DNA from 3 places in the Dysgonomonas sp. Marseille-Q5470 genome. Region 1 is predicted to be linked to each of the others. Evidence: riboswitches for the same ligand, from Rfam matches in the RefSeq annotation. Region 1 holds a riboswitch; each other region holds the start of a gene.
What was found. A riboswitch is a leader RNA that binds a small molecule or an ion and turns the genes downstream of it on or off. The one in region 1 is predicted to bind cobalamin.
Positions count from the first base shown of each region.

Region 2: linked by a shared signal. The riboswitch ahead of QOX35_RS00360 (anaerobic ribonucleoside triphosphate reductase) and the one ahead of QOX35_RS12905 (precorrin-2 C(20)-methyltransferase) in region 1 are both predicted to bind cobalamin.
Region 3: linked by a shared signal. The riboswitch ahead of pflB (formate C-acetyltransferase) and the one ahead of QOX35_RS12905 (precorrin-2 C(20)-methyltransferase) in region 1 are both predicted to bind cobalamin.

Region 1 is NZ_CATNVE010000008.1:69,820-77,721, reverse strand. Features, by position in the region: gene QOX35_RS12920 (TonB-dependent receptor) at 1-398, shown strand, start outside; gene QOX35_RS12915 (DUF6597 domain-containing transcriptional factor) at 529-1,323, shown strand; gene QOX35_RS12910 (RidA family protein) at 1,495-1,899, shown strand; cobalamin riboswitch at 1,911-2,112, shown strand; gene QOX35_RS12905 (precorrin-2 C(20)-methyltransferase) at 2,395-3,102, shown strand; gene QOX35_RS12900 (ABC transporter substrate-binding protein) at 3,108-4,238, shown strand; gene QOX35_RS12895 (iron chelate uptake ABC transporter family permease subunit) at 4,239-5,270, shown strand; gene QOX35_RS12890 (ABC transporter ATP-binding protein) at 5,257-6,276, shown strand; gene cbiD (cobalt-precorrin-5B (C(1))-methyltransferase CbiD) at 6,273-7,902, shown strand, end outside.
Region 2 is NZ_CATNVE010000001.1:76,547-84,448, forward strand. Features, by position in the region: gene pflB (formate C-acetyltransferase) at 1-238, shown strand, start outside; gene pflA (pyruvate formate-lyase-activating protein) at 322-1,041, shown strand; cobalamin riboswitch at 1,253-1,442, shown strand; gene QOX35_RS00360 (anaerobic ribonucleoside triphosphate reductase) at 1,560-3,767, shown strand; gene nrdG (anaerobic ribonucleoside-triphosphate reductase activating protein) at 3,760-4,248, shown strand; gene QOX35_RS00370 (hypothetical protein) at 4,408-5,388, shown strand; gene QOX35_RS00375 (hypothetical protein) at 5,785-6,780, shown strand; gene QOX35_RS00380 (hypothetical protein) at 7,187-7,902, shown strand, end outside.
Region 3 is NZ_CATNVE010000001.1:68,044-75,945, forward strand. Features, by position in the region: gene QOX35_RS00325 (MATE family efflux transporter) at 1-1,001, shown strand, start outside; gene QOX35_RS00330 (TldD/PmbA family protein) at 1,003-2,433, shown strand; gene QOX35_RS00335 (phosphoenolpyruvate carboxykinase) at 2,520-4,250, opposite strand; gene QOX35_RS00340 (threonine/serine exporter family protein) at 4,281-4,787, opposite strand; gene QOX35_RS00345 (threonine/serine exporter family protein) at 4,790-5,632, opposite strand; cobalamin riboswitch at 5,783-5,967, opposite strand; cobalamin riboswitch at 6,134-6,336, shown strand; gene pflB (formate C-acetyltransferase) at 6,510-7,902, shown strand, end outside.

The sequences.
Region 1 (7,902 bases):
TTAATTCAAATTGGAGTCTAGGAGCAAAGATAAAGTCGATAGGTGGAGCACCTTTTACTCCTTACGATAAAGACAAATCCTCGCTGGTTTTGGCTTGGAATGCTTCGGGAAAACCTTATCTCGACTATACTCAATACAATACTTTGCGTAACCCTTCATATACTCAGCTAGACTTGAGAGTAGATAAAACTTTTTATCTGAACAAGTATATGCTTGGTCTTTACCTCGATTTACAGAATGTAACACGAAGTTCGTTCAGAAGACAAGATGTAATTGTAAGTACGGGAAACATCATAAATCCACAAGCACCGATAGAAGAACAACGTTACGAGATGAAAAACTTGAAACGTTCGAGTGCATCTATAATCCCTACCATTGGAGTGACATTTGAATTCTAAAAATTAGTAAGATTAATTCATTTTAAAAGATTTATCTTTGTAATATAAAATAGCCTTCACTTAGCATTGATATGTATTGAGCAACATTCACTCATATTTTAGATTATCTATTTTACATATATAAAGATAAATGTTTTATAAAAAAATTATTCCAATAAAGGCTCTACAAGATTACATCCGATATTTTTGGATATTGGAGGACTTTAAGAATAATTCTAGTGATAAATGTTTTAAGATTATCCCGGATGGACTACCGGCATTAATATTCCAACAAGAACCAAACTTGTTTTTTGATAAAAAGGGACATGCGTTACCTCAATTGTATTTATATGGGCAATATTCTAAATATACGGAGCATACAGTTAGTGGATACTTTAGCGTTATTGGCGTATATTTGCAACCAACGGCTTTAAAAACAATTTTTGGATTAGATGCTTTTGAGTTAAATCATCAAAATATTTCACTTGAAGACATTGTGAGGGATGCTATTCTTGAGCAACTTGTTAACGCAATTTCTTTAGAAGAAAAAATAAGCCTAATCTCTTCTTTCTTCCTTAAGCAAATAGAAAGAGTCAAAAATAATCATAAAAAGTTGGTGCATGCTTCGACATTATTACAAAATGGAAAAACTCTTAAAGAAATCCAATTAGGAATGAATTTGTCGGAGCGAACATTAGAAAGAATTATAAAACAGTCTGTTGGATTATCACCAAAGATATTTTCACGGATTATGCGTTTTCAAGACGGTTTAAATTGTTTGCGTCAGACAAATTTTGAAAATTTTACAGAACTTGCTTATCAATATGATTATTTTGATCAATCGCACTATAACAGAGAATTTAAAGAATTTACAGGAACTAATCCTAGAAATTTCATACTAAATTCAAAAGAGTATTTAGCTAACTTTCCTCAATGGCTTATCTAGCATTTGCTAGCGATGTATTATTTCTACAATTCAATTTACGAGAACTATTGTATTTCTTTTTCTGAGAGTTGTCGGTTTTATCCAATTTCAAATAATACACTACCTATACTTTTGCATTACAAAAGAAATACCGCTTTGGTATTTGGATTGCTTATTTAAAGAAAAATTGAAATGAATAGTGATAAAATCAAAAGAATCGTCAGATTAAATCCCGAGAATATATCAAAGCCTGTTGGAAAATATTCACATGTGACTATAATTCGTAAAAATTCAACTCTATACACTTTCTCCGGACAGATTGGAACTGATAATTATGGAGTTATTCCAGATAGTATGAATGAACAGTTATACAATACATTTAGGAATATTGAACAAATTCTGGAAAGTCAGGATTTAACTTCCGACGATGTTATAAAAGTCAATATCTGGGCTACAGAAGATATTGATTGGGATTTTTTGGACGCAAGATGGGAAAATCTATTTGGTACAATATACCCATCTATGACTATTGCTTATGTGAAGGCATTGGGTTTACCAGAGCTTAAAATTGAAGTTGAAATTTGGGCTTCAAAATAAAAAATATTAATACCTTTGCACTCAGATTTCGGTATTACAATTTCAAAATAGTGAAGTTGTAATAAAAGGGAACCCGGTGTGAATCCGGGGCTGTACCTGCAGCTGTAATTTCTCATAAAATCGGTTGAAAATCCCATGCCACTGTTTCGAAAGAAATGGGAAGGCTTTTAACCGGAGGATAGCCAGAAGACCTGCCAGATCTGACAAATAAACACCAAGCTTCCAGGGATAGGAGTGGTTGTGCAATACATCTTGTATTCATTGCTATTTTATTAATTTTCAGGAAACTCGTTGTTTTATTTTATTAGTTTTTTACAATAATAAAATAAGATATGAGGCATTACATATTTTTGAAGGCAGTATTGGTATGCTGCGGAATATACGAACATACAAAATCCGTATCTCTAAACATATTTATTGTAACTACTACAGGTATTCAGTTGCTTACTTTTTGTTGAATTAAGCAGATTGTAACTATAATAATTTTAAATAAATATGTCTGATTTCGTTACATTTGTATCTCTTGGGCCAGGTGATGCCGAACTTATAAGCCTAAAAGCCTTAAACGCTTTGCAACAAGCAGATATTATTCTCTGCCCCTCGACTGTTTCACCAGTCGGAAATATGTTATCTCGTAGCCGTGATATTTTATTGGAACTGAATATTAATGATTCTGTTATTTCTCTTTTTGATGTACCGATGAGTAAAGACCGATCACAGGCTATACTCTGTTATAAGGAAGTTGCTGGACTTATAGAAAAGCATTATGAGAAAAGATTAAAAATAGTTGTAGTAGCAGAAGGAGATGCAGGATTTTACTCTTCAACTCATTATATATCAGATAATCTTATATCAAAAAATATTCCTACAGAACGTATTGCCGGCATTCCAGCGTTTGTTGCCTGTGCAGCTCTTGCCAATATCCATATAGCCAAACAAGAAGAAGAATTGCATATCATTCCCGGGATAATATCATCGAATGATTTAACGAAAAGAATAGCAACAGGAAACTCTATCGTGATAATGAAACCTTCTCAATCGGAACAGGCTATAAAGCAGGCTATGTCTTCAATAGATAAAGTGGAAATACATTATTTTGAGAATGTAGGAATTAAAGAAAAAGAATTCTATACGCAGGATATACATAAAATAATAGATCGCAAGTTTCCTTATTTCTCACTATTAATAATTACAAAAGAATAATCTGGATGAAAAAACTACTTTTTACCTTATTTACTCTGGTTATTGCATTTTCGGGCTGTAATCAAAATAAGAATGCAAAAACTATCGGAGATCGAAACACTGCAGATTCTATGAATATTAAATATGCCAAAGGTTTCAAAGTGATTAGCTTCGCAAACTATAAATTAGTTGATATAACCGATCCATCCGGGGAGAGCGATATGCATTACAAATACGCTCTGGTCAATAGAGGGAGTAACAAAGAAGGCATACCTGCTGATTATCAGATTATAGAAATACCTGTCCGCAGTGTAATTTGTATGACCACACTGCAACTATCGAACTTTATTAAGCTCAAAGCATTGGATAAGGTTGTGGGGATAACCAGCACTCGCTTTCTTTTTAATGAACAGATAAATAGACAACTCAAAGAAGGCAAGACCAGTAAAATTGGTATAGAAGGTGAATTTGACAATGAGGCAATTCTCGCCCTAAATCCGGATATTATACTTGTTTCACCATTCAAAAAAGGGGGATACGATGCGATTCGAAACCTGGATATACCATTAATTAGTTTTTTAGGATATAAAGAAAGTTCTCCTTTGGGACAGGCTGAATGGATTAAGTTCATTGCTATGCTATTAGGAATAGAAGAACAAGCCAATAAACAGTTTGATGATATAGAAAACAAGTATAATAAATTAAAAGTATTGTCTGCTTCTGTTTCAGAACGTCCCACAGTGTTGAGCGGTGAATTACATTCGGGGAACTGGTATGTAGTTGGAGGAAACAGCTATCTGGCACAACTATTCAGAGATGCAGGAGCCAATTATTTTATGAAAAATGATAACGAATCCGGAGGTTTTTATGTTGATTTCGAAACTGTTTATTCGCAGGGGGCAAATACTGACTATTGGCGGATGGTGAATAGCCACGATGGAACATTCACTTACGATGCTTTGAAACAAAGTGATACTCGATATGCAGATTTTAAAGCTTTTAAGGATAAAAAGCTTATATATTGTAATCTGCGAGAGAAACCTTTCTATGAAAATACTCCTGTAGAGCCCGAAGTAGTTTTAGCCGATTTGATAAAAATATTTCATCCGTCATTGTTACCCGAATATGTTCCTGGTTATTACGAATTACTTAAATAAATGAAACGTCCCCTGATAGTTTTTGCACTGATTTCTACCTCTATACTCGTTTTCTTCATTCTGAATCTGGTATTGGGCACAATTTCCATACCGGTAGGTTCAGTTTGGAATATTCTATTCGGAATAAAGGAAGAGTCTATAATCTGGGAGAATATTATCTGGAAATCTCGTTTTCCTCAAACTATTACAGCCTTAGTAGCTGGCGCGGGACTATCTATTAGTGGATTACAGATGCAGACACTATTTCGAAATCCATTAGCCGGACCTTCCGAACTTGGAATTAGCTCAGGTGCAAGTCTGGGTGTAGCTTTTATTATCCTACTTTCAGGTAGTGTTGGAGGAACAGCACTGATCAAGATGGGATTGTTTGGCGAGATAGCAATATCTATAGCGGCAGTAGCAGGTGCTTTGGCTATAATGATTATCATTATAACTATTTCTCGGTTTGTAAGAGGAAACGTTATCCTGCTTATTATCGGCGTTATGATAGGGTATATTGCAACAGCTATCATTGGAGTACTGAAATTCTTTAGTAACGATGATGATGTAAGAGCTTATGTAATCTGGGGTTTGGGTAGTTTTTCTAAAGTTTCAGGTAATCAAGTGTATACTTTTGTGGGCATTATGATTGTATTAATACCTCTTTCATTCCTATTGATAAAGACTCTCAATCTGATGCTTTTAGGCGACGGTTATGCACGTAACCTTGGATTGAATGTAAAACGAGCCCGGCTCTATGTTATTGTTTGTTCGTGCATCATTACTGCTATTGTAACAGCTTACTGCGGGCCTATCGTTTTTTTGGGGCTGGCTGTACCTCACTTATGCAGAACTATTTTTGTTTCATCCGACCATCGGATACTCATGCCTGCTGTAACCCTTACTGGTGCTTCTCTGGCTCTTTTTTGTAATTTGGTGGCCCGTATGCCGGGATTCGAAGGGGCATTACCTATCAATTCGGTAACAGCATTGATTGGCGCACCTATTGTAATTTCTGTCTTATTCGGTAAACGCAAAAATGAAGTCAGTTAAAGCTATGCATAAGAAAGAAAAGACAATAGAGTTAAAAGAGCTTGCTATAGGTTATTCATCCAAAAAGAATGTAAAAGTGATAGCCGAACATATCACTTCTGATATATGCAGCGGAGAGCTTACCTGTTTGCTGGGTGCAAATGGTATTGGCAAATCTACTTTGTTAAGGACATTAACCGCCTTTCAGCCGAAATTGTCTGGAGATATCGTTATTCATGGAAAAAAAATAGAGAAGTATCCAGAAAAAGAGCTAGCTACGTTAATTGGAGTCGTATTGACTGAAAAGTTCGAAATAAAAAATATGACATCCTATCAGCTAATTGGCTTAGGACGCAGTCCATATACCGGGTTTTGGGGAAAGTTAACACTAGAAGATAAAGAGAAAATAGAAGAGGCCATTTCACTCGTAAAAATAGAAAATCTATCTGAGCGAATGGTTGACACACTAAGTGACGGAGAGCGCCAAAAAGTGATGATTGCTAAAGCTCTGGCACAGGAGACTCCGATTATCCTTTTGGATGAGCCTACTGCATTTCTGGATTTTCCGAGCAAAGTAGAACTGATGCAATTATTACATCAGTTATCTCGCAAAACAAATAAAACAATCTTCTTATCTACCCACGATCTTGATCAGGCTTTGCAGATAGCAGACAAAATATGGTTGATGGATAGTGAACACGGGATTCAGATAGGTACTCCCGAAGACTTATCTTTAGATGGAAATCTGAGCAACTTCTTTGCTCGAAAAGGCATTGTCTTTGACCAATATACAGGTTTGTTTAGAGTCGAGAATGATTTTAATAAGCAAATAAAAGTTATAGGACATGGACAAATATATGCTATGATTCGTAAAGCCTTTTTACGCAATGGGATTTTAGCTTCACGCGATATTGAATCTGATTTCTCTGTCGAAATTAAGGCAAACAACATTCTATTGTACAAGCCGGAACAATTACCTATAGCAATTAAAAGTATAGAAGAACTCTTAAACCATATCATGATATGATACTTATATTTGGAGGAACGACAGAAGGCCGTAAAGTGGTCGCCGTTTGTGAAAGTGCAGCCAAGCATTTCTATTATTCAACCAAAACCAAATCACAGAAAATAGAAACGGCACATGGCACTCATATTACCGGAGGTTTAGATGAGAAAGGCATAATAGATTTTTGCAAAGAGAAAGGTATAAAGCTAATTGTAGATGCAGCCCATCCTTTTGCAGAAGTATTGCATCAGAATATAGTACAAGCATCTCGTGAATTAAATATCCCGGTTATCAGATATGAACGCAACTATGCCAAACATGAAAAAGATTTGCTTTGGTTTGGGTCTTATAATGAAGCTATTGAACATCTAGAAAAAAACAATATAGATAATTTGCTTGCCCTAACCGGCGTAAATACTGTTGCTAAACTAAAACCTTACTGGCAGAAGCATAATTGCTGGTTCAGAATATTAGATAGAGACGAATCACGCTCTATCATACAACAAGAGAATTTCCCAATAGAACAGGTTTTATATTATCAACAAGGTGAAGATGAAACCTTACTCTTTGAGAAGTTTAAACCTCAGGCAATCATAACAAAAGAGAGCGGCGAATCCGGTGGCTTCAATGAGAAGGTTATCGCAGCCCGGAAACTGAATATTCCCGTTCTTGTCGTGAAACGTCCGACTCTATCTCCTGATTTTATATCAGTCTATGGAGAGAATGGATTAAGGAAGCAGATAGAAAAACTTCTGCCTGATTTTTTCGATCTTAAAACCGGATACACCACCGGGACTTGTGCTACGGCCGCAACTAAAGCTGCTTTAACAGCATTATTGACCAGGGAAAATCAAACCGAAATTAGCATAACTCTTCCAAATGGAGAATGGATAAAACTTCCCATTCATTCGACTATATTAGAAGGTAACTTTGCGAGTTGCTCTGTGATAAAGGATGCCGGAGATGACCCGGATGTAACTAACGGACACGAGATAGTATCTACTGTACAATTAATTCATGAACACAAAGGAGTTCGCTTTCTGCAAGGAAAAGGAGTTGGAGTAGTTACTTTACCGGGTTTAGGTCTTGAAATAGGAGGGCCTGCCATTAATAAAACTCCCCGAATGATGATGAAGCGCGAGCTCTTCAAAGTTATGCGTCATTATCAGGATAAATTGCCGGAACAAAATTTAAAGACAGGAATAGACGTCTCTATATCTGTACCGAAAGGTGAAGAAATTGCATTAAAGACTTTTAATCCGAAACTCGGAATAACGGGAGGTATATCCATTATCGGAACATCGGGTATTGTAAAACCCTTTTCTTCGGAAGCATTTATAGCCTCAATCCGTCGCGAAATGCAGGTTGCCAAAGCATTAGGATGTAAGAATGTGGTTGTCAATTCAGGTGCTAAAAGCGAACGATTTGTGAAACAACAATATCCCAATTTGCCTCCACAGGCTTTTATTCATTATGGTAACTTTATAGGTGAAACTATTATTGCAGCTTCAGAATTAGGCTTCGAGCGTCTTACAATGGGAATAATGATAGGTAAAGCCGTGAAATTAGCTGAAGGTTCATTAGATACCCATAGTAAAAAGGTGATTATGAATAAGGAGTTTATTTCGACATTAGCGAAAGAAGCCC
Region 2 (7,902 bases), on a different contig from region 1:
AAACAGAAAAGAAGAAGCTCAAAACCTCAGCGGACTTCTTGATGGCTACTTCTTACAAACAGGTCACCACCTCAACGTTAATGTATTTGACAGGAATCTGCTTATCGATGCGATGGAACATCCTGAAAAATATCCTCAGTTGACAATACGTGTATCAGGTTATGCTGTTAATTTCGTAAAACTTACAAAAGAGCAGCAATTGGATGTTATAAACAGAACGATTACTACATCATTCTGATACTCCGTTAATAAATAAAAAGTTGCTCCAAAACAAAAAAAACACTTTTGGGGCAACTTCACTTAGCTGGAAGAAAATAAATAATGAAAGGTTTAATTCATTCTTTCGAATCTTTTGGAACTAAAGACGGCCCGGGTATAAGATTTGTATTTTTTATGCAAGGCTGCCCTCTTCGTTGCCTCTATTGCCATAACCCGGACACATGGAATATGAACGATAAGAAGTACGAACTAGCTCCGGAAGAGGCTTTTGAAGAAGCAAAGAAGGTAAAAAACTTCATACGCAATGGGGGTATAACCATTTCGGGAGGAGAACCCCTGCTACAACCCCAGTTTATTATTGAGTTATTCAAGATGTGTAAAAATGAAGGTTTACATACAGCTATAGATACATCAGGATATATATTAAATGATAAGGTAAAAGAGGTTTTAGAGCACACAGATCTTGTACTACTGGATATTAAACACATCAACCCTGATAAATATAAAAACCTCACAGCAAAACCACTGGAACCAACACTTCGCTTCATGCAGTACCTCACAGAAATTGAAAAACCTGCATGGCTAAGATATGTGCTCGTTCCGGGCTTCACCGACGATGAAAAAGACCTAAATGACTGGGCAAAACAAGTTTCTGTATATAAAAATGTACAGCGAGTAGATATTCTACCTTTTCATCAAATGGGGTTGCATAAATGGGAGCAATTAGGTGAAGACTACAAGCTTAAAGACATTGCACCTCCCGAACAGTCGGAAATAGAGAAGGCTGAAAATATTTTCCGAAGTTATGGACTTAAGGTCTGATATATAGATTATTCATAAAACATTTTTCTTTACAAAAACAAAAAAAAGGTCATCAATAAGAATATAAAATTTTATTTTTAGAAAACTTTTCAACAATAATAAAATTACAACAAACTCATAAAAAGCCAATTAACAACAAACAGAGAAAACTTAAATCAGAAAACACTTAAATAAAATATCCAATCAAGTCTTTTATTAAGTAAAATCATATAACTTTGTTAACATATACGGTTCCGAATATAATCGGCTGAAAAGGGAATCAGGTGAAAGACCTGAACTATCCCCGTAGCTGTAAATTTCAGAAAGGTAGTTGGACTCTCACACCACTGTCAACGAATACTGATGGGAAGGTTACCAACTGCGAAATAAGTCAGAAGACCTGCCGTATATACATTCTAGCTTTCGGGAGAAAAGCAGCAGAATTATACAACATATTAACTCCAAATAAGTCTGTGTACTTCCCTGCTCCTGTCAGTTATATTTTAATTGATACAATAAAAGTATAAACGATAACGAATATGATTCAGACAGTTGTAAAAAGAGACGGACGTATCGTCGGTTTTAATGAGGAAAAAATCATGGCGGCAGTTCGCAAAGCCATGCTACACACCGAACAAGGAGAAGATTCCACTTTAATCAGACGCATTACAGACTATGTATCCTGTCAGGGAAATGAGCAGATGACAGTGGAGCAAATACAAGACATGGTAGAAATGGAGTTGATGAAAAGCCCCCGCAAAGAGGTGGCAAAAAAATACATCGCCTATCGTGACAAACGCAGCATTGCCCGCAAAGCAAAAACGCGAGACATGTTTTTGGAAATTATAGATACCAAATCAAACGATATCACGCGCGAAAATGCAAACATGAATGCCGATACTCCTGCCGGCATGATGATGAAGTTTGCTAGCGAAACCACCAAACCATTTGTGGATGATTATTTATTATTGCCGGAGGTAAAAGAAGCTGTTCGTCTCAACTATCTGCATATACACGACAAAGATTATTATCCGACTAAAAGTCTTACTTGCGTACAACATCCTTTAGATAAAATATTACAAAACGGTTTTTTTGCAGGGCATGGAGAATCTCGTCCCGCAAAACGCATTGAGACAGCCAGCATGCTGGGTTGCATCTCTCTGGAAACAGCACAAAATGAAATGCATGGCGGACAGGCTATTCCTGCTTTCGATTTTTATTTAGCTCCATTTGTACGTAAAAGCTTTATTGAAGAAATAAAAGTTCTCGAACAAGCTACAGGAATAGAATACAAACATTTGTACGAAACAGAAATAGAAGATTATATCCCTTGTTCCGTCAAAGATTTAGCAGGAGACAAACGAATTATACAGCATGCCATAAACAGAACAGTGAGCAGAGTTCATCAATCGATGGAGGCCTTTATTCACAATATGAACACAATCCATTCTCGTGGAGGAAATCAGGTCGTATTCAGTTCGGTCAATTACGGAACGGACACCTCCGCTGAAGGGCGCTGTATTATTCGCGAATTACTCCACAGTACATACGAAGGAGTAGGAAGTGGCGTAACGGCTATTTTCCCTATACAAATATGGAAAAAGAAGCGAGGCGTAAACTATTTGCCGGACGACAAAAACTATGATCTTTATATACTAGCAAGCAAGGTGAGTGCCCGCCGTTTCTTCCCTAACTTTTTGAATCTGGATGCGACATTCAATCAACATGAAGACTGGAAAGCAGACAATCCTCGCCGATTTGAATACGAAGTAGCTACAATGGGTTGTCGGACACGCGTATTCGAAAATCGCTTTGGGAAAAAGACATCTATCGGACGGGGGAATCTCTCTTTCTCCACTATCAATCTTGTACGCATTGCCTTAGAATGCAGAAATATAGAAAATGAAAAAGAAAGAATAGATTGCTTCTACAGCAAACTAAACCAGATACTCGACCTGACCGCATTACAATTGCATCGCAGGTTCGAATTTCAGAAAACTGCCGCTCCCAAACAATTTCCATTACTAATGTCTGTATTATGGGAAGGATGCGAGCAGGTAAAAGATGAGAACACGATAGAGAAGGTTATTAATCAGGGCACATTGGGCATTGGTTTTATAGGACTTGCCGAAGCTCTTGTTGCACTTGTAGGTAAGCATCATGGAGAAGATGAGCAAGCTCAAAAACTCGGATTGGAGATAGTAACTTATATGAAAGATCGGGTAAATGAATTCTCAGAAAAATATCAGCATAATTACAGTGTACTTGCAACTCCTGCCGAAGGTCTGGCCGGACGCTTTACCCGTCGTGATAAAAAAGACTTTGGGCTAATCAAGGGCATCACCGATCGTGAATATTACACCAATTCCAATCACGTACCCGTATATTACCAATGCAGTGCACATCAGAAAGCAAAGACAGAGGCTCCCTATCATGACCTAACTCGAGGAGGACATATCTTTTATGTAGAGATAGACGGTGATGCCACACACAACCCCGATGCTATATTGACAGTAGTAGATATGATGGATAAATACAATATGGGGTATGCATCAGTCAATCACAACCGCAACCGTTGTTTGAAATGCGGCTATGAAAATTCGGATACAAAGCTCACCCGATGCCCAAAATGCGGTAGCGACGAAATAGATCGCCTGCAACGCATAACAGGTTATCTGGTAGGGACAACAGGCCGATGGAACAGCGCAAAACTGGCAGAGTTAAACGACCGCATTATTCATGAATAAATTATCAATACTAAATATTATACATGACACCACCGTAGATGGTCCCGGATTCAGGACAGCCATCTACGCTGCGGGTTGTGCACACAGATGTTCGGGATGCCACAATCCCCAATCGTGGGATATAGAAAATGGCACACCACACACCATCGAGCAGCTATTAGAGATAATAAAAGAAGATGAATTTGCAAACGTTACTTTTTCGGGTGGGGATCCCCTGTTTCAAGTAGAAGGTTTCACACAGCTTGCACAACGAATAAAAGCAGAAACAGATAAAAACATCTGGTGCTATACCGGATTTTTGTATGAAAACATTCTAAAATCAGAGAGGCTTTCTCAAATTCTTCCTTTTATCGATTTCTTGGTAGACGGCAGATATATTGAAACACTGCGAAGCGAAGAGCTACGATTCAGAGGCAGCAGCAATCAAAGAATCATAAATGTGCAAACTTTGGATGAATACGGGGATTCACCTCAACTATAAGAGCTTTCAAAAAAAAGTGATAAAATAACACATTCTTGAATAAAATCCATACCAATTTTTAAAATAAATATGATAAATTTATGCGATAAAAAAAGATTTACTAAAACTTAGATTAAAGTTAACCACTAAACATATCTCAATCTCAATAAATGTGAGTCTATGATGAATAAAGAGGTTGTAAACAACTTGGTGTATAGAATCAAATCTGCACTTCCCGAAAATGTCAAAATAGCCCATTACCTGATGGATTTGTTATCGTTAGGCCGAGAAGCTGTATATCGCAGGCTAAGAGGAGAGATAACATTCAATCTGGATGAACTCATACTAATATCCAAAGACTTGGACATATCTTTAGATAGTATTGTAAATCCTGAAAAAATGGAAAAATATGGCATTTTGTTTGAAACAAAAATGCTGATAAAAGATACTTCTTTAAAACATCTTATGGAGAACCTCAAACAGACATTAAATGGACATGTCGAATTGTGTAAACTCGCAAACAGACACCCTGAAGCCAAAATGTCTATCGCAACAAACACGATGCCCTATCAGTTTTTTCTCAATTATAGAAATCTGGCGAGAATTCCATCTTACAAATGGTTGTATCAAACTCAACCAGTTGAAAATATGATGTCCTTTAGTGACTATAAGGTATCGGATGAAATAATCAGCCTTGCTCATGAATTTGTAAAAGAATATAATACCATTGACTCTGATTTTATATTTGATCCCAACACCTTTAATTCTATAGTTGAAGACATTGTTTTTCTTTACAAATTAAATTTAATAACTAACGAAGAGGTCAACTTATTGAAAGAAGAATTTTTGAACTTGATTGACGACCTCGAAATAAAAACTGCTTCGGGTAAATTTAGCCCAACCTCAAAAATATCGGTTTATATATCTAATATTAGCATAGATACAACTTACACATTTCTAGAATGGGATAATAATCAGGTTACACATTTCCGCATATATGGCCTTTGCAGTATAAACACTGAAGATCCGACTATATGTAAAGTACATAAAACTTGGATTAATTCATTAAAACGATACTCTACATTAATAACACGCAGTGCGGATTTAGTTCGAATCGAATATTTTAACAAGCAAAGAGAATTTATAATGCAAAAATTATAACTATTTCCTATACCGCATGTTCAATAGCAGGCACGGTTAAACTTTTTCCTTAATTTGTGCTGACATACCTTATTACACTTTATAGAAAAACACGAATAAAGACACAGAATAAACACTGTTGTCGAATCAGCCTATTGTCTAATACAGATTAATATTTCACTTTTACACTTCGTTTTTTCAATCTTATCATATAAACTGTTTCCACCCATAACTGTCTAAAAAATAGGACAAACGATATTCATTCGTTATATCGAATACAGAAAAGTTTAGACTTAAGGGCTCTACAAATATACTTATGCAAGGCCATGGGCTGAACAATAAACTCTCTAATATTAAGTCCATAAAAGAGCTTTTTCTTTTATAAAAAGTATATCTACGAAGTAGAAAATATAATATATGCAACAAAACAATAAAGCTATAAAAAGACTCGTTACATTAATAAAATTGGCAATTCCTGACAATGTCAAGATTTTATATTACTTAATGAATTTGCTCTCCTTGGGAAGAGAAGCTGTATATCGCAGATTGAGAGGAGAAGTAATGTTCAATATGGATGAACTCATTAAAATATCTAACGACCTAAACATTTCATTGGATGACATTATCAATCATCAGAAAAAAGACGCCAAGAATGCATCTTTTGAGACAAAGATGATTATAAGTGATAACCTTGAAAATACACTCAAAAAAGTTGCAGAATCATATATAGAACTTCATAAAGTAGCACGGCAGTCAACAAATGCAAAACTTATTATTGCCTCCAACATGATCCCTTTTCAGCTTTTTCTGGAATATAAAACTTTAGCGAAAGTCGCATCTTACAAATGGCTATACCAAACAAAAGCTATAGAACATAAACTGCCTTTTTCGGAGTATAAAATTTCGGATGAAATTGCAAAACTGGTTCATGAATTTATAAAAGAGAGTAAGACTATTGATACTGAATACATCTTCGACTGCAATACTTTTACTTCATACATTAAGGATATAGTTTTCTTCTCCAAGCTTAAATTGATAACAAAACCGGAAGTCATACTACTAAAAAAAGACCTCCTCGACTTAATAAACAATCTCGAAACAAAAGCTGCGAAAGGCAAGTTGGGTACATCATCAAAGATATCTGTTTATATCTCGAGCATCAATATAGAATCTTCTTGTTCTTTAATCAAGTCAGACAATAGTCAAATAGCTCATTTTAGAGTTTATGGGATAGGTGGTATTACCAGCTTCGACTCCCAACTACTGGAAGTTCATCAAATCTGGATTGAATCGATGAAACGATATTCTATTCTTATAACGGGAAGTGCCGATCTAATAAGAAAAGAATATTTTAATGAACAGAGAAAAGCAGTCGAAATAATGTTGGGAGAGGATACAACTTCTGACGATTAAAAATTTAACAACTACAAGTTTACCTGCAATTCAATGTATATTCAATTTTTTTTCACGTCAATACATCGAATATCCTCCCTAGCCTTATCAACAAGCTCTAAAATAGATACATTATTAACAGCGATGTCGATATAGCTTATTATTTACACAAAATAAATCTCTCAATTTTGTCAAAAATTCCCGAACAGACAAACAGCATGAAGGTAATATAAAGATATAAGATAAAAATATCGTAGCACATATATCTAGACATATCATCAAGACGAATTACTCTATCACCCTAATTATAAATAAGTTTTGCATTTGTAACTATCGTTACGTGAGGTATTATTTATGCTGTCCTGTTTTTTACAAAACAAAATATGATTGTAGCACAAATTAATAGAAATAAACTAAAAGAGAACTTATGAATCGAAACAAATCAGTAACAACATTTCTCGTTTTTATAATGTTGTTCTTGCCCTTATCTACACTACAAGCGCAAGTCTCAATCGGCTCGGGTGAAGAGCCTATATCCGGATCTATCTTACAACTAAAAGAGAAAGATGCGGTGACCGATGCCAGCTCTAATGCGCATAGGGGTTTAGCCTTACCACGAGTAACCTTATCAGAAAAAAAAGCTCTTTATCCCATGTTCTTGGCAGACCCGGATGATCCGGCTTCGGGACCGAATACTGCCTATAGCGGAGCAGCCAATAAGGAGGCTTTAGATAAGGCTCATACGGGCTTGATCGTTTACAACCTGACAGAGAATGATGATAAAGAATTATGCTTAGGTTTAAATCAGTGGGATGGAGAGCAATGGAATTGTTTCCAGAGCAAAATGGGAAATGCTAAGTTCGATGCGGTGAATTGTTCCGATATAGAGATTAATGGAGTCTACGTGGAAGGCACACCTACTACTTCAGCTAATTATCTAAGTATAAATCTGAATGTAACAAAAGTAGGAGCTTTCTCTATTACTATAACTACCGGGAATGGCTACAGTTTTTATCAGTCGGGGGTTGCATTGAGTATTGGGAAGATGACTGTGAATATCCCGTGTCAGGGCACTCCTGTGAATGCGCAAACGGATAAACTTTCCTTTAATGGCATAGGGCTTATTCCGGGCTGTGAACCTCA
Region 3 (7,902 bases), on a different contig from region 1:
TATTATTAAGAATCGGAGCCACAAAAGAAACGTTTCCGTATGCGAAAGAATTCTTACTTTATTACCTGCCCGGCAATATATTTCTGACCATGTGCTTCAATTTTAATAGCATGATGCGCGCTTCGGGCTATCCTCAGAAGGCAATGTATACAATGCTGATCGGCGTTATAGCCAACATTATAATAGCTCCAATTTTTATTTTCTGGTTCGAATGGGGAATAAAAGGAGCTGCGATAGCTACTATCATTTCAATGTTTATCGGATTATGTTTTGTCATGTACCACTTCATGAACAAAAATAGCATGTTGCGTTTGCGAAGAAAGCATATTGGCTTAAACAAAAAAATAGTATGGGCGGTGGCAAGCATCGGTATGTCTCCGTTTTTCATACAAGTTGCAGCGTCTATCGTCGTATTCTTTATCAACAATAATCTGAAAACTTACGGGGGAAACATTGCTATCGAAGCTTATGCCATAGCAAATACCCTGATAATGATCATTGTAATGATTATGGTCGGACTTACTCAGGGAATGCAGCCTATTGTAGGATACAATTATGGAGCCAAAAGAATACAGAGAGTTAAAGAAACCTTGTTTTACACAATAAAAGTCGGCGTGGCTATTGGCTGCATAGGTTTAGCTATAGGCGTGTTGTTGCCGGACATGATAGTTAAACCGTTCAATCCTTCGCCACCTTTAGCTACCGAAACAGCAAAAGCCTTACGGATTGTAACGATTATGCTACCACTAGTCGGATTCCAGATTGTGGTTACAAACTTTTTCCAATGTATAGGTATGGCTGGAAAATCAATTCTATTAAGCCTTACCCGCCAGTTCCTATTATTATTGCCAGCCCTGTTTATATTACCACAATTTTTCGGAGTAAACGGAGTATGGTATTCATTGCCAACAGCTGACTTTTCGGCAACTTTACTGACCGCAGCTTTGTTTATATGGCAGATAAATAAATTTAAGAAAATAGAATCCGCAGAGAAATTATAATATGATAGATCATTTGAACAAACAAAATATATTAGATCATTTCTCCATAACGGAGAATAACTTGCTTAAAGTAATAAATGAAGCTCTAGGTAAAGGTGCTGACTATGCCGACATATTTTTTGAGCACACTTTCAGCAATAGCATATCACTCCGTGATGGAGAAGTAAATCGTGCTGCCTCGAATATAGATTTTGGGGTAGGAATACGAGTTGTTTCGGGAGATCAGACAGGGTATGCTTATGTAGAGAACACCGAAATAACAGAACTACTGAAAGCTGCAAAAACAGCCGCAGGAATAGCCTCTATTCGGTCAAAAGGAATAACTCCGATAGAGATAAAAGAGAAACATTTCAGAAACCACTATAAAATAGAAAGGCCGTGGCTTGACATTTCTGTAGCAGACAAAAAATCATTTGTTCAAAAATTGAATGATCGAATTTTCGAGTTAGACGCTCGGGTCATCAAAGCGTCTGTCAGCCTGAACGATTCTACGTCTTATATTCTATTCTTTAACTCAGAGGGTATCCTTACCTGGGATTATCGCCCAATGAGCCTTATGTCTGGATCTTGTACAATGGAACAGGGCGGCAAGATAGAAAACGGATATGCTTCACGTGCCTACCGAAAAGGTTTTGAGTATTTAAACAATGATCTGATAGAGACTTTAGCAAAAGAAGCCGTTGCACAAACCTCTCTGATGTTTGAAGCCATAAAACCCAAAGGCGGTGAGATGCCTGTAGTGATGGGTGCAGGAAGTTCGGGAATCTTATTACATGAAGCGATAGGCCATACATTCGAGGCAGACTTTAACAGAAAGAATATCTCTATATTTTCCGATCAACTTGGAAAACAAATCTGTTCATCCGACATAAATGTTGTGGATGACGGCACCATAGACAATGCCCGAGGCACAATCAATTTTGATGATGAAGGAGTGGAAACTCAAAAAACGTATATTGTGAAAGATGGTGTCTTGGAAAGCTATCTTCACGACCGAATAAGTGCCAAGCATTATAATGTATTACCTACAGGAAACGGACGAAGACAATCGTTCCGTTATGCTCCCCTACCCCGTATGCGGGTAACATATATGGAAAACGGAAGCATTCCCGAAACTGACATTATAGCGTCAGTTAAACAAGGCGTATATGTAGATAATTTCACCAATGGGCAGGTACAAATCGGAGCAGGAGATTTCACCTTTTTCGTAAAAACAGGTTATCTAATTGAAAACGGGAAACTTACTCAACCGATAAAAGATATAAATATTATCGGAAACGGAGCCAAAGTCCTCACCGACATTACAATGGTGGGTAATAATCTGAAGATAGATGAAGGCACATGGACTTGTGGGAAAGACGGACAGAGTGTACCTGTAGGACAAGGGCTACCTTCGGTTTTAGTGCGCAAGCTGACTGTAGGCGGAGAATAATATCAGAAATTTAAGCATAAAAAAAACAGGATCGATTTCTTCGTGAATATCGATCCTGTTTTATTTTAAATATCAGCTACTGCAAATTACTCATTGATAATACTGAAAAGCTCTTCAGCCGCTTCACGTGGACCTTCTTTGCTTTTACCATCAATGGCCAGAGAAGTATGCATTTCTCCTATTTTTGCATCACTTTCGTCTAAAGCTAGGAAGAATTTACGTACAAGCTTTTCGGCTTTATCTCTTTCTTGCACAGGGCCAAAAGGATTTGCAAAATAAGACTTAACAAGCCCTTTCTCGGTTGTTGTTCCTTTTGCCTTTCTTGCTCCGTCTTCAAAAACCTCTATTGCTTTATCAACATCCTCAAAGAAACTGATCTTTGTTTCCGATTCGGCATAATTATTAGCATATAGCATATAGTCAATCGTATACCCTCTCGATATAACCTCATAAGTAGATATCGGAATGGTTACTCGTGCATTTATTCTATCGGGGTTGGTGTAGATACCTCTATCAAGCTGAGCGAAAGCATAAGCAGGATCTAAGTCGTCAGTACGGACAAAGGCTCCTATCTCAGTTCCATATCCTTTTATCTGTCCGTCTGCTTCAAATTGCAAATATCCCATATCATCAAATATTACACGCATGTGACGTATATATTTTTCGTTGAGTGTGCGGAAAGCTTCAAGACTTTCAGATTTACCGGCTCCACTATCTCCCATTATGATAATATTCGCTTCTTTACCATTCTTCAGAGCAATGTTCACCATAGCCCCGTGAATAGGCAGATTTCCTCTTTCCATTTGCTTGATATTATGCAGCGTAAGAAGCATCTTCTTCATATAACCAAAATAGTCGATATCATCGCAATAATTAGCATAACCGATCAATATATCATTCTTCTTATCCTTATGATAGAAAGTACGTTTTTCTTCATAGCCGTCAGGATATCCAAATACGTAAATCAAATCGGGTTTTTTACCTACATAATCATTGCCTTTAGCCAGCTCAAACAAGTTAGCAAGACCTAAACCATGACACATAAAATCTTTATGGAAATAGACAAAAGCTAACAAGTTACCAACTTTTGCAGGGTACAAAAACCACTCATCCTCATTCAGAATCAAATTAGCCAATGGATTTGTTTGATGTTCCTGGAAGATACCATCTCTGGTGTTCTTCTTCGTATATGAAATATAAGGAGGATTGATAACGACTGTTCCTATAAATGGTATAGATGCAAGCCCCTTATATTCAATCGGGCAATTCCATTGCATATCGTTAAGCATCAAGCCTGCATTCGCCCCTGCGATAGTCTGACGGTATACGCTATGACTGTATCCCATTACGGTTTCTTCTGTACGTCTGTAGATAGATAGTATCAACTCATTAAGAAGTTGGTTTGCTTGCACAAAGCGCACATTTTGAAGACCATCACCCATGCGATTATTATGAACAACAGTAACCCTTTCCAGCCTTCTCCAATAATTATACAGCATTTCTATAAGTTCTATAAACAAGCCTTTATCCTTAAAGAATGGAGCAAACTTATTATTTACTACCAAAAGCTCATCTATTTCACATACAGTCAAAAGCTTCATCACCTCTATCAAAGACAAGGTGAGCTCTTCATCAGTTTTGAAATCTTTAATAAAATAATCGTAAATAATCTGGTTATCTTTCTTTATTCTGAAAATAAAGGATTCAACCACCCGATGAAACGCGTAACTACTTAAAATTTTCTGTCTGTTATCACAATACTTCAAAGAGAAATTGATGATAGCACGACCCCTGTTTAATGTAAATTCTTGCAGCATCTTTGTTATTAATTAGTTAATATATTAGTATCAAAATATTTTTATCCCTAAATCTTTTATCTTCTTTATTTTCTTTACGCTCTTTTTACGAAACAATAATGCGGCAATACATATACCGATTGCTAGACAAAAGAGTAAAGAAGATGTCAATATAAAATTGTAAACCGTGTCATGCAATAAAAATGCTGTTTTTGCACTGGTCGTTCCCTCTTCATATATCCGTATACATCCCAGCATCGTCTTGTAGGCATACAAGCCCGGTATCATGGTTATACAAGCCGGCAATGTAAATACAACCGGAGGAGTATGTATCTTATGAGCACAATAGATACCCAAAAGCCCTATCACAACAGTGCCACTTAACGTAGCTGAGATCAAGCCAAAGTCGAAATACAACAACGTAAAACGAATAGCATGACCAAGCCCTCCCAGCAAACCGGCAACCAACAATCCCTTCTTTGGCGTTTCGAACAATAGTGCAAAACCTATAGCAACAAAAAAACTAAGAAGAGCGTCTTTCAATATATCTATTAGCATAATCAAAAGTTATTTATTCCTATTATTGTCATACTAATAAACATCCCCACAGCGATACATAAGAGAATAAATCCACCGAATGCTCCACGGGCAATACCTGTAGGGATATACCCTTCAAGCAAATCGATTATACTATTTATCAGAGGAACTCCCGGAATAAGGAACAATACAGAAGTAGCAATAGATGTTTGAGGCAAATAACCAAATCCCGACAAGATATTCAATCCTGATATGGTTGTTGCCACAAATGCTGAGCAGATTACAATAACCATCAGGTTAAACTTTCTCTTAATCATCTCCTGACGCACCGCAAGCCCGACAAAAGAGGCTACAAAAGCAAAAGCCCCATCTATTAAATTCCCTCCGGCCAGTAGGCATAACGATCCGCAAGCTATTCCAATAAACAGGCGAACAAGCCAAACGGAATAACGAGAGGTATCCTTCAACCTTTTTATACGCTGGTGCAACTCCTGCAAAGAAATCCGATCTTCGGCAAGTTCCCATGTCAGCAAACTGGTATTGGTGAGTATTCCAAAGTGTACCCCATGATGTATTATCTTTTTATTGGCCGTTACTATGTTTTCCTCATTACCCATATCGGTTACTGATACCGATACAGCAGTAAATGATATCAGCATTTCTACTTTATAGTTTGTCTTCTGTGCTATACGTTGTACATTCCTATTAATTCTTTCACAGTGGGCTCCCGATTCAAGCAACAGGGTACTGACCTCCAATATGATGTCTACAAATTCTTTCAACGACAACTCTTTGTCTGAACGTGTGTTTTCTACATCTGCACATCGATCATCAACATGCGAATAATCAAGAACGTTTGCGCGCATTTCTTTCTAAACTTTTTACGATTAAACATAAATGTAAAAAGCTCTTTTGAACTTCACAATGCTGCAATAAGAACACACCTGGATAATAACATCTCCTCCGACAAGAGGGATGAATGAAATTATTAGACATAACACTTTTATCGCGAAGCATTGTCAATCCGATTTAAGGCAGGTATCCTGGCTTTCACCATTTCTATTTTCCTTCCCATCTCTGCACGAAACAGTGGATTTTTAAATAGAAACTTTCGCGGTGATTACAGTTGCGCGACAGCTCAGGACTTTCACCTGATTCCCTATTCTCCTCAATATCTGAGGCACCTTAGCGGTTGAAGAATAATGATAAAGAACTTTCGGGAGGCAAAGGTATAGGAAAAAATAATAAATAGCACATCTTTTTTATTTTTTCCTATACAAAAAGATATAAAAGAAAACAAAAAGAGAAGAGTCTCAATCAATAAGCATTTTTGCATTAAATGTTTATTTTTATGCTTAAAAACATATAACTTTGTCACAGGTTTTGGTGTCATTTACTATATCCATAGAAAATGATGAAAAGGGAATCAGGTGAAAATCCTGGACAGACCCGCTGCTGTAAGCTCCTCCAAAGACTTTGAACAATACTCTATCCACTGTTCTTACACTGAATGGGAAGGATGCTTAAAGATAAAGTAAGTCAGAAGACCTGCCAAGACCATATAGTTTGAAGCTTTCGATGAATAAAGCTGAAGATTTAGGATGGGATTTTTTCAAATAGAAAAAGCCTTCTCTATTTTATTTTTATTCTGTTACATTTATTTAAATACGTCTGTATTTATTTCTTATTCTATTCCACGTAAGCTCTGAAAATTGAGTACTTAGAAATTTATTTTATAATCAAATGGAAGCATATAAAAACTTTAAAGGCACACGGTGGCAAGAGGAAATCAATGTAAATGATTTTATACTCCAAAACTATAAAGAATACACAGGAGACGAATCTTTTCTACAAAACCCTACTGAAGCAACAATCAAGCTATGGGAAAAGTTAAGCACAATGTTTATTGAAGAAAAAGAGAAAGGCATATATGATGCCGAGACTCGAATACCTTCTCAAATTGATGCTTATGGACCCGGATATATAGACCAAGAGCTGGAAAAAATTGTAGGGGTTCAAACAGACAAACCGCTAAAAAGAGCAATATTCCCTAACGGAGGTCTCCGTATGGTGAAACAGAGTTTGGCCGAATATGGTTATAAACTCGACAAAGGGACAGAAGAAATATTCTCAAAATACAGACGCACACACAACGAAGGTGTATTCGCTGCTTATACCGACAGTATCCGCAGAGCCAGAAGCAATGGATTGTTAACGGGCCTACCCGATGCTTACGGACGTGGACGTATTATCGGCGATTATCGCAGAGTAGCTCTTTACGGTGTAGATCGATTAATCTCGGAACGAGAAAAACGTTTCCAAGAATGTGACCCAATTGTGATGACAGACGATCTAATTCGTCTTCGTGAAGAGCTAAGTTCGCAAATAGAAGCATTACTAGCCTTGAAACGTATGGCTGCTTCGTATGGCTTCGACATTTCTCAACCGGCGAATACAGCCCAAGAAGCTATCCAATGGACATACTTTGGATACCTGGGTGCTATCAAAGACCAAAATGGTGCAGCGATGAGCCTGGGACGTGTAACTACTTTCCTCGATATCTATATTGAAAGAGATTTACAAGCAGGCTTAATAAGCGAGATAGACGCACAAGAGCTTATTGATCATTTTGTAATGAAGTTGCGCATAGTCCGTTATCTTCGCACAAATGAATATAATGAACTATTTTCGGGAGATCCGGTATGGGTAACCGAATCGATCGGAGGTATGACAAACAACGGAAAGTCGATGGTTACGAAAAATAGCTACCGTATGCTTCATACACTATACAACCTAGGGCCTGCACCTGAACCTAATCTAACAATATTATGGAGTGACCGTTTGCCCGAAAGCTGGAAGCATTATTGCGCCAAGGTTTCTATCGACACTTCATCACTTCAGTACGAGAATGACGACCTAATGCGTCCTCAACTAGGCGATGATTACGGTATCGCATGTTGTGTATCGCCAATGCGAATAGGACACCAGATGCAATTCTTCGGGGCAAGAGCGAACTTACCAAAGGCTCTACTATATACAATCAACGGAGGTAAAGATGAAATAACCAAAGCTCAAGTATTACCAAAACATTGGGTAGAAAAGGTATCAGGAGAGTATCTTGACTTTGAAGAAGTTT